2 regions of the Fusobacterium perfoetens ATCC 29250 genome follow, and region 2 is predicted to be linked to the other one. Evidence: riboswitches for the same ligand, from Rfam matches in the RefSeq annotation. Region 2 holds a riboswitch; the other holds the start of a gene.

Region 1 (5,200 bases), on a different contig from region 2:
ATAATTCCATGATTTGTAAATGCTGCCTCTTTATTAACTTCTGGTACAACTAATGGAACTTCTGGATCCATTCTCCAGGCTGAAGAGTTATCAACTACTAAACATCCTTTTGAAGCTGCTATTGGGGCATATTTTTTACTTATATCTCCACCAGCTGAAAATAGAGCTATATCAATTCCTCTATCAAAACTATTTTCTGTTAATTCTTCTACTGTATATTCTTTTCCTCTAAAAGTTATTTTTTTACCAGCACTTCTTGCTGAAGCAAATAAATATAACTCTGTTATTCCTAAATCTCTTTCCTCTAAAACTTTTAAAAATGTACTTCCTACTAATCCTGTAGCTCCTACAATAGCAACTCTCATATTTATCCTCCTCAAATTATTCTCTATAAATTAAATTCTTCTGCTACTACTTCTACTGCTTTATTTATATCTTTTCTTTCTATACTACATGAAACACTTATCTCTGATGTTGTTACTTGATAAAAATTTATTCCTGCTCTACTTAAAGCTGAGAAGAATTTACCAGATACTCCAGAGTTATTTATCATTCCTACACCTACTATTGAAATCATTGATAAGTTATCATTATATCCTAACTCTATACAAGGTAATTCCATCTTTATTCTTTCAATAGCTTGGTCTAATAAATATTTTTCTCCTTCTACACAGCTAAATGATATTTTAGCTTTATTGTCATTTGAAACATTTTGAGAAATCATATTTATATTTAATCCCACTTCATTAATTATTGTAAATATTTTTGCTATTTTTTCACTAGAATAATTAATATTTGAAAGAGTTGTTACTATTATCTCTTTTGTTATACTAATTCCTGTTACTAATTTATCCTCTAAAACATCATTCATATCCATTATCCAAGTTCCTCCTGTCTCACTTAAAGTTTTTCCAACAAAAATAGGAATATTATATTTTTTACCAATTTCCACAGCTCTTGTCTCCATTACTCCAGCTCCAAGATTAGCCATTTCCATCATTTCTTCATAAGAAATTTTATCTAAAAATTTAGCATTTTTATAAAGTCTTGGGTCAACACTATAAATTCCCTCAACATCTGTATATATTCTACATTCACATTTTAGAGAAGCAGCTAAGGCAACAGCACTTGTGTCTGACCCTCCTCTTCCTAATGTGGTTATATCTCCATGGTCATTTATTCCTTGAAATCCAGCTACTATAACAACATTATTATCTTTTAAATATTCTTCTATTTTTTCTGTATCAATATTTTTGATTTTACTTTTTGTATGAACTCCTACAGTTTTTACATTAGCTTGATACCCTGTTAATGATACAGCTTTTTGTCCCAAAGAATTTATAGCCATTGATAATAAAGAAACTGTTTGTTGTTCCCCTGTAGATAAAAGAGAATCTAATTCTCTTTGATTTGGTGAATCAGAGATTTCTTTTGCCATAGCAATAAGGGCATTTGTTGTTTTTCCCATTGCTGAAGCAACAACTATAATTTCATTATATTTTGTTTTCTTTAAGTTCACTATATATTCAGCTATCGCTTTAATTTTTTCAATAGTTGCTACACTAGAACCACCATATTTTAATACTACTCTCATATATTATCTCCTTTTTCATTTTAAAATAAAAAACCAACAGACTTATCTGTTGGTTTATATTTCATTTTGAGATAATATAATTTATTTTTAGTATCACAACAATGAATAACACAACAGAAAGCACAACATTGAATATCAATGACAGTTATATGGATATTCTCCATATTCCCAACCTAAAAATCCTCCCTATAATTTTTAGATTTCGGCAAAATCCCCTTTCATTATATCTCAAAGTTAGGTAACTCAACATAATTACTTTTGTCATTTGCTCCTCAATCCGTTTCCTATTTTATTGTTGTCATTTTATAACAATTTCTATAAAAAATAAAATATAAATTTTATATCTTAAACTATATATTATATAAATTTATTTTTTATAATTTTTATTGTTTTATAGATTTTTTTTTGCTATAATTCTTATTAATTAATTTATGGAGGTTTTTATGAATAATATAATTTTAAATAATATAGATAAATATAATGATTGGTTTATAAAAGTTAGAAGAGATTTACATAAAATTCCTGAGTTAGATTTTGATTTACCAAAAACAATAAAATATATTTCTTCAACTTTAGATGAACTTAATATAAATTATAAAACAAATATTGGAAAAAGTGGAATTGTAGCTGATATCCCTGGAAAAGATTCTTCTATTACTATTGCTTTAAGAGGAGATATTGATGCTTTACCAATATTAGAAAATAATGATTTTGAATTTAAATCTGAGCATATTGGAAAAATGCATGCCTGTGGTCATGATGTTCATAACACAGTTTTATTAGGAGTAGCCAAAATTTTATCAGAAATAAAAGATGAAATTCCTTGTAATATCAGACTTATTTTTCAACCAGCAGAAGAAACTACTGGTGGAGCTCTTCCCATGATAGAGGATGGAGTTTTAAAAAATGTAAATGCTATATTTGGACTTCATGTTGACCCTTTTGTAAATGTTGGAAGTATAGGAATTAAATATGGGCCTATGTTTGCCTCTTCTTGTGGAGTAAAAATAAAAGTTATAGGAAAAAGTACTCATGGAGCTTTTCCAAGTGAGGGGGTTGATGCTATAGTTACTACAGCTCAAATTATTAGTTCTATTCAATCTATTGTTTCAAGAAATACAGATGCTAGAGAATCTGTAGTTATAACTTTTGGTACTATTAATGGTGGAACAAAAGAAAATATAGTTGCTGGAGAAGTTGAAGTTACAGGAATTTTAAGAACTCTTTCTACTGAAAGTAGAGAATACAATAAACAAAGAATCAAAGAAATGGCTGAATTTGTAGCAAAAGGATATGGAGCTACAGCTATTGTTAATTTTAGAAATAGTTATAATGCTTTAATAAATCATGATGAATATGTAGATATTGTTAAAGAAGTTGGAAATGAAGTTTTAGGAAAAGAAAATGTTATTACTAAAAAATATTCAGAAATGGGAGCAGAAGATTTTTCTTATTATCTCGAAAGAGTACCTGGAGCTTTCTTTTATTTAGGTATTAGAAATGAAAGTATTGGTGCTTGTGAACCATTACATAATGATAAATTTATGATAGATGAAAATGCTATTAAGGTTGGAGTAAAAGTCCAAATAGCTAATATTTTTAAAGCTTATGAAAATTTAAAAAATAATTTAAAATAAAGGGGAAAATATGTGGGAAATCTTAGAAATAATCTTTTTTATAATATTATTAATATTTATTTTTCAAAATATGAAAAGGAGAAATAAAATTAGAGCTGGAGAAAAACTTACAGGAAAAATTGTTGAAGTTACTCCTCTAAAAAGACTGATAATTGAAATTGGAAATAAAAAAGAAAAAAAGAAAGTTCAAACCTTAGAATCAGGTTTATTCCAATATTCTAAAAAAAATATTGGTGAAAAAATTGAAGTTTATTATAACAAAGAAATCTACAATAAGTGTTCCTTAGTAGAATTTAATAAATGGGACTTAAAAAAATCTATAAAATTTTTCTTAATTTTTGTTATAATTTATACTATCATTTGGATTTTTATTAATATTTTATAAAAAAAAGGATTGTTATTTTAATGTACCTAAAATTCTTAAATATCTAAGTAATAGGATACTTATTATAACAATCCTTTTATTTCTAAATCATAAAATTTTTATTATTCTAAATTAATTCTCTATTTTTATATTTATAAAATAATTTTAATTTTTAACTATTTATCACTTTTAGGTAAATCTCCTATAGTACAAATACGCCCATTTCTTCTTCCTATATCATTTATAATTTCATCATATTTATCTCCATCTTTTGTAATTCCACAAGCACTTTTAGCTATATTTTGAAGATGTTTCCAATCTGTAAATGAACGAGCCATTACTGTAGAAGCTTCTTGATTTCCTCCACCATGAAGAGCCATTGCTGTCCAGTTTGAACCTCTAACCATATGTTCTATAAAACGAACTGCTCTTAATCTATCAAATGAATCATATTCTGGATTTCCAGGATTGAAAGCCCTTCTACAAATTTCTCCAATTTCTGGTGAACGCATATCAAACTCTGAAGGAGCTGTTTCTCCAAAACCAGCAATAATATCTCTAGCATAACGAACAGCATCAAATGGTATTTTTGTACATGTATATTTACATGTATGAGATAATAATGGATTAGGAATCCAGAAACCACTTGGATGTTTAAATCCTTCAATTCCTGAAGCTATTGATAAAGCATATACAGTTTCAGCAATCATAGCCATTTCTGTAAGTTTTGTTTTTATATGTCCAGCTTTTTGAACTCCTACCATCTCGGTTATTAAACTTGCAGCTCCACAAAGAGCTGTACATCCACCAGCTTTACATCCACCAGCAGTTAAACGGTGAACAGCTGTAAAATAACTTAAAAGACGGCCAACATATTTTGTTTCTCCACACATAAATACCCTTTCATTAGGTACAAATACTTTATCAAAATAAACCATTGCTTGATGGTCAGCATATTTTTTACCTAAATCTATACCTTCAATATCTCCACCTATTTCAAAAAATCTTTTATCTTGAGGAGTACGTCCTAAAACAAAAGTGATGTTTGGAGAATCGGCTGGTATAGCACAAGCTAAAGCAAAGTCTTTATCTTCTGGTTGCATAGCTGTTGTAGGTACTATAATAATTTCATGTGCAAACAAAATACCAGTTTGATTACATTTATATCCACTAATTATAATACCATCATCTCTTATTTCATCAATATGAACATAAGAATTTCTATCTGGTTGTTTATGTGGTGGTAAAGTTCTCAATCCTTTTACATCAGTAACTGTAACTGTACAAGTTAAATCATTCTTTTGAACATAATCTAAAAATTTCATAAATCTATCAAAATAATTAGTACCTAAATCTTGGTCCATATCATAAGTACATGGTCCTAAACCAGCAAAAGCTTCTGAACCTGTACAACGATGAGTACAACATCCTATAACTTCAGCCAATGCTCTAGCTGCTCTTGTTTTTCTATTGGCATCTTCTGGAGAACTTAATGGTGCATTATAAATACTTACATCTTCTCCGTTTAAATGAGATTTAACAGTTATTAAATCTTTCCAACTAGGATTACTTTGTAATTCATATACCTTAGATATTGCATTAAAA
Region 2 (5,200 bases):
TTTTAAAAGGTTTTATAAAAATTTCCTCTTTGATAATCATAAATCACTCCTTACAATATATGACTTAAAAAATATGGAAGTTGAACTCTCCACCATGGCCAATCATGGTCAACATCATATCCCCAATAATCTATCCAAGCTGGAACTTGTAATCTTTCAAGATTTTCTTTCATATAGTTTGTATCTCTAATACATTCTTCTTCCCATCTACCTTGTCCTACACAAATTACAATTTTAGAATTTCTATATATATCTAGATATGGATGATTCCAAGGCATATTTCTTAAAAACTCAACAGGTGAATTATTATAAATTAGTTCATTAAAATGGTTTGGAAAAAAGAAGTTTGCATCATATAATCCACTTAATGATATAACACTATCAAATACATCAGGACGACGGAAAAAGAAATTTGCTGAATGATACGCTCCCATACTACAACCTGTTGTTAAAAATTTTCCATAATAATAATTTCCAGAAGTTTCACCATAAATTTCTCTAAATCTTGGAATAGCTTCATTAATTATATAATTAAACCATTTTTCATGTTGTTCTATTCTTTGCTGATAATCTCCATTTTTTCTAGACCAACTTTCTAAATCTATGCTATCAACACAAAATAGTTGAATTTTCCCCTCTTCTATATAATTTTTTATACATTCAACCATTCCAAATCCTTCATAATCAAAAAATCTTCCATCTTGAGCTGGAAAAACTACACATGGTTTTCCACTATGTCCATAAACTTTAAATTCCATATCTCTTCCTAAAAAATGGCTATATTCTTTATAATAAGCTATATACATATTCTCTCCCCCTTTTTCTAGTATTGTTTTAGATAATCATTTTCAAATTCTAAGCATTGTTCTAGTGTCTCAAATCTTGCAGTAATCATATCATTTCCCATTGCTGCTGAAAATATATCAGGCATTCTTTCTATCATCACTATATTATTTTTATATTTCTCTAAAACATATTCTTTTGAATTTACATAATTATGTTCATCTCTTCTTGAAACATAAATACAATGATATGGTCTTGAATCAACATCAAATTTTCCTTCATCAAAACAAATCATATTTGCCCAAACTTGATAAACATCTATATTATTAGCGAAATTCATCATATCAGGAGTATATCCTCCAGGTGGACGCATATTAACTTCTAATCCTACTATTTCTCCTTTGTTTCCTAATCCTGGTTTATCTTCTAAAAGTCTAAAGAATTCACAATGAAAAAAACGACTATTTGTATCAAAAGTTTGAACAGTTTTTCTTCCTGCCTCTTTTAAATCTTCTGGTATAATTCTATAAGAATAGTAAGTTACATCTTTTTTCTCATTTACAATATCCATAATAGGTGTAGGATAAGCATGAGCTGTTTCAAAAACTATTTCTTTTTTACTATTTACTATACCATCATATGAAAGTAATTCTCCATTTATAAATTCTTCCATTATATATTCTATATCTTTATCATAAGTTTCATAGAAAAAATTAAATTCTTCATCACTATCAAGTCTATAAGTAGCAGCTGCTCCAACTCCATTATTTGGTTTTACAATTACAGGATAGCTTACTTCTCTAATAAATTCTAAAGAATTTTCATAATTATCAACTATATGATAACGAGCTGTTTTAACTCCTGCCATAGCATAAAATTCTTTCATTTTACTTTTATATTTTATACCAGCTATCTTATCATTTTTTAATCCTGTGTTTACATTAAAATCTGTACGAAGTCTAGCATCTCTTAATAACCAATATTCATTGTTACTTTCTATCCAATCAATTTTTCCATATTTAAAAGCAAAGAAAGCACAAGCTCTATAAACTTCATCATAATTTTCTAATGATGAAACCTTGTAATATTCATTAAGAGAATTTTTTAATTCTGGAGATAAACTGTCATATTCTGCATCCCCAATCCCTAATACATTAACACCATTATTTTTCAATCCTCTACAAAAATTCCAATAACTTTTTGGAAAATTTGGAGATAAAAATATAAAATTCATCACCCTCACCCCTTTTTATTAAATATTAACATATATTATCATATATTTTTGGTATATTCAATATATTTTTTTATAACTCTATTAAAAATTACAATAGTTTTCTATTATAACTTTTATTTATATTACTCATATATTTTCTAAAATATATTTTTTAAGTTTTATATTGACTTTTATATAAATAAGTAGTATAATGCACAAAAGTAAATAAGCTAGAGGATAGAGGTTGCAATTTTCAAGAGTAATCTAAATGTAAAAAGTTGATGGACTGTTGTTTAGATAAAAGGGAGAATTGCCGAAAGGATTATAATCATCAAATAATTCTTGGGCTATTATAAAATATATAATAGACTGTCACAAATTTGTGGAGAGCTATCAAAGTATATTAGTTTTGTTATTATCATTACACTAATTGCATATAACTCATTTTTGTGAAGCCTCATTTTATTTGTGGCTTTTTTTATTTGTTAATATTAAATTTTTATAAATATGGAGGGTTTTATGAAAAAAAGTTTTATTAGAAGCATTCTTATATGCTCAATGTTTTTACTGTTATCTAGTTTTAGTTTTGCTGGAGAAGAAGGATATCAACCAGCACTTTATTCTACATTTTGGTCTTTAGTTCCACCTATAGTGGCGATAGTTCTTGCACTTATAACTAAAGAAGTTTATAGTTCACTATTTATAGGAATTACTGTTGGAGGTTTATTTTATTCTGGTTTTACTTTTGAAAGAACGGCTACTCATATTTTACAAGATGGTTTTATTTCAGTTCTTTCTAGTAGTTATAATGTAGGAATTTTAATTTTCTTAGTTGTACTAGGAACTATGGTTTGTCTTATGAATTCAGCTGGTGGTTCATTAGCTTTTGGATTATGGGCTAGTAAAAAAATAAAATCTCGTGTATCAGCTCAACTTGCTACAATATTACTAGGATGTTTAATATTTGTTGATGACTATTTTAATTGTTTAACTGTTGGAAGTGTTATGCGTCCTGTTACTGATAAATATAATGTATCTCGTGCAAAACTTGCTTATATTATAGACTCTACAGCAGCTCCTGTATGTATTATAGCTCCTATTTCTTCATGGGCAGCAGCAGTTACAGGATTTGTTCCTGGTGAAGACGGATTTTCAATATTTATTCAAGCGATTCCTTATAACTTTTATGCTTTACTTACAATATTTATGTTAGTAACTTTAGTTATTTCTAAAATAGATTATGGACCAATGAGAATTCATGAAGAAAATGCTTTAAATGGAGATTTATTTACAACTGCTGACCGTTCATTTGTTACAGAAGAAGTTCAAGAAAATAAAAAAGGTTCTGTTTTAGATTTAGTAATTCCTATTGCTTTATTAATTATTTGCTGTGTAATTGGAATGATTTATACTGGAGGATTTTTCAGTGGAGCTACATTTGTTGAGGCATTTTCTAGTAGTGATGCATCTCTAGGTCTTTCTTTAGGAAGTATTTTTGCAATGATATTTACAATTATTATTTATTCATTAAAAAGAGTTTTAACTTTCCATCAATGTATGGGATGTATTCCAGAAGGATTTAAAGCAATGGTTCCAGCAATTATAATTCTTACTTTTGCTTGGACTTTAAAAGCTATGACTGATAGTTTAGGAGCAGCTCCTTATGTAGCTCACTTTATGGAGACTTCAGCAAGTTCTTTAATGAATATGTTACCAGCAATTATATTCTTAGTTGGTTGTGGACTTGCTTTTGCTACAGGAACTTCTTGGGGAACATTTGGAATTTTAATTCCGATAGTTGTTGCTGTTTTTGAAGGTGACCATCAAATGATGATAATAGCAATTTCTTCTTGTATGGCTGGGGCTGTTTGTGGAGACCATTGTTCTCCAATTTCTGATACTACTATAATGGCTTCTGCTGGAGCTCAAAGTAATCATGTAAATCATGTTTATACTCAATTACCTTATGCTTTAACAGTAGCTGCTGTATCTTTTGTTTCTTATATTATAGTAGGATATACTAGAAGTTTATTCTTAGCTCTTCCTTTTGGAATGATAGCTCTTGCAGTTATTTTATTAATAACAAGAAAAAAACATATCTAATTTAATAAAAATTAAAAAAAATGTTGATTATAATTAAATCTTATAATCAACATTTTTTTCATTACTAGATTTTATTAAAAAAATATGTTAAAATATTTTGGATTTAAAATTACAATTGTTTTTATGGAGGAAAAATGTTAAAAAAAATAATAATTTAACTGAATCTAATGAGTTATTTAAAATAGATGGAAAACCTTCTTTTTTAGAAGCTCTACCACTTGCTTTTCAACATATTGTAGCTATGTTTGTAGGAAATGTTGCTCCTATATTAATTGTTTCTAGAGTTGCCAAATTAGATCAAAATATTATTACAATTTTAATTCAATGTTCTATGCTTACTGCTGCTATAGCTACTTTTATTCAAATTTATCCTATTAGTATTTTTGGATTACAAACAGGTTCTGGTTTACCTATAGTAATGGGAGTAAGTTTTGGATTTTTACCAACAACCTTAGCTATTTTAGCTGGTGGCTCAGAAAATTTACCTATTCTTTTTGGTTCTCAAATAATGGGTGGAATAGTTTCTATATTAATTGGTGGTTATTTAAAAAGAATAAGAAAATTCTTTCCACCATTAGTAGCCGGAACAGTAGTCTTTTCTATTGGATTATCTCTATTTCCAATAGGAATTAATTATATGGCTGGTGGAGTTGGAAGTCCTACATATGGTTCATATGAAAATTGGGCTATAAGCTTAATTGTTTTAGGAATAGTTTTATTTTTTAACCACTATACAAAAGGAATAACTAAATTATCTTCTATTTTAATTGGAATGAGTATAGGATATATAATTTCTCTATTTTTAGGAATTGTAGATTTTACTCCTGTAAAAGAAGCTTCTTGGTTTGCTTTACCTAAATTTTTTGTATTTGGAGCACCAAAATTTGAAATTGGTTCTATTATAGCTATGTCTATTATGTATCTTGTGACTGCCATTCAAGCTGTAGGAGATTTATCTGCTGTTACTTTAGGTGGAATGAATAGAGAAGTTACTGATAAAGAATTATCTGGTGGAGTTATAGGAAATGGATTTGGAGCCTTAGTTGCTTCTGCTTTAAACTCTTTTCCAACAGCAACATATTCTCAAAATGTTGGTTTAGT

What was found. A riboswitch is a leader RNA that binds a small molecule or an ion and turns the genes downstream of it on or off. The one in region 2 is predicted to bind lysine.
Region 1: another riboswitch for lysine. It lies ahead of T364_RS0103275 (aspartate kinase); the one in region 2 lies ahead of T364_RS0108245 (Na+/H+ antiporter NhaC family protein).

The regions. Positions count from the first base shown of each region.
Region 1 covers NZ_JHXW01000006.1:18,198-23,397, forward strand. The annotation lists gene T364_RS0103270 (aspartate-semialdehyde dehydrogenase) at 1-365, opposite strand, end outside; gene T364_RS0103275 (aspartate kinase) at 389-1,594, opposite strand; lysine riboswitch at 1,705-1,878, opposite strand; gene T364_RS0103280 (M20 metallopeptidase family protein) at 2,038-3,231, shown strand; gene T364_RS0103285 (hypothetical protein) at 3,242-3,616, shown strand; gene T364_RS10395 (4-hydroxyphenylacetate 3-hydroxylase N-terminal domain-containing protein) at 3,772-5,200, opposite strand, start outside.
Region 2 covers NZ_KK211416.1:280,380-285,579, reverse strand. The annotation lists gene T364_RS0108260 (alpha/beta hydrolase) at 1-40, opposite strand, end outside; gene T364_RS0108255 (esterase family protein) at 51-806, opposite strand; gene T364_RS0108250 (ATP-grasp domain-containing protein) at 824-2,017, opposite strand; lysine riboswitch at 2,227-2,397, shown strand; gene T364_RS0108245 (Na+/H+ antiporter NhaC family protein) at 2,516-4,099, shown strand; gene T364_RS0108240 (uracil-xanthine permease family protein) at 4,197-5,200, shown strand, end outside.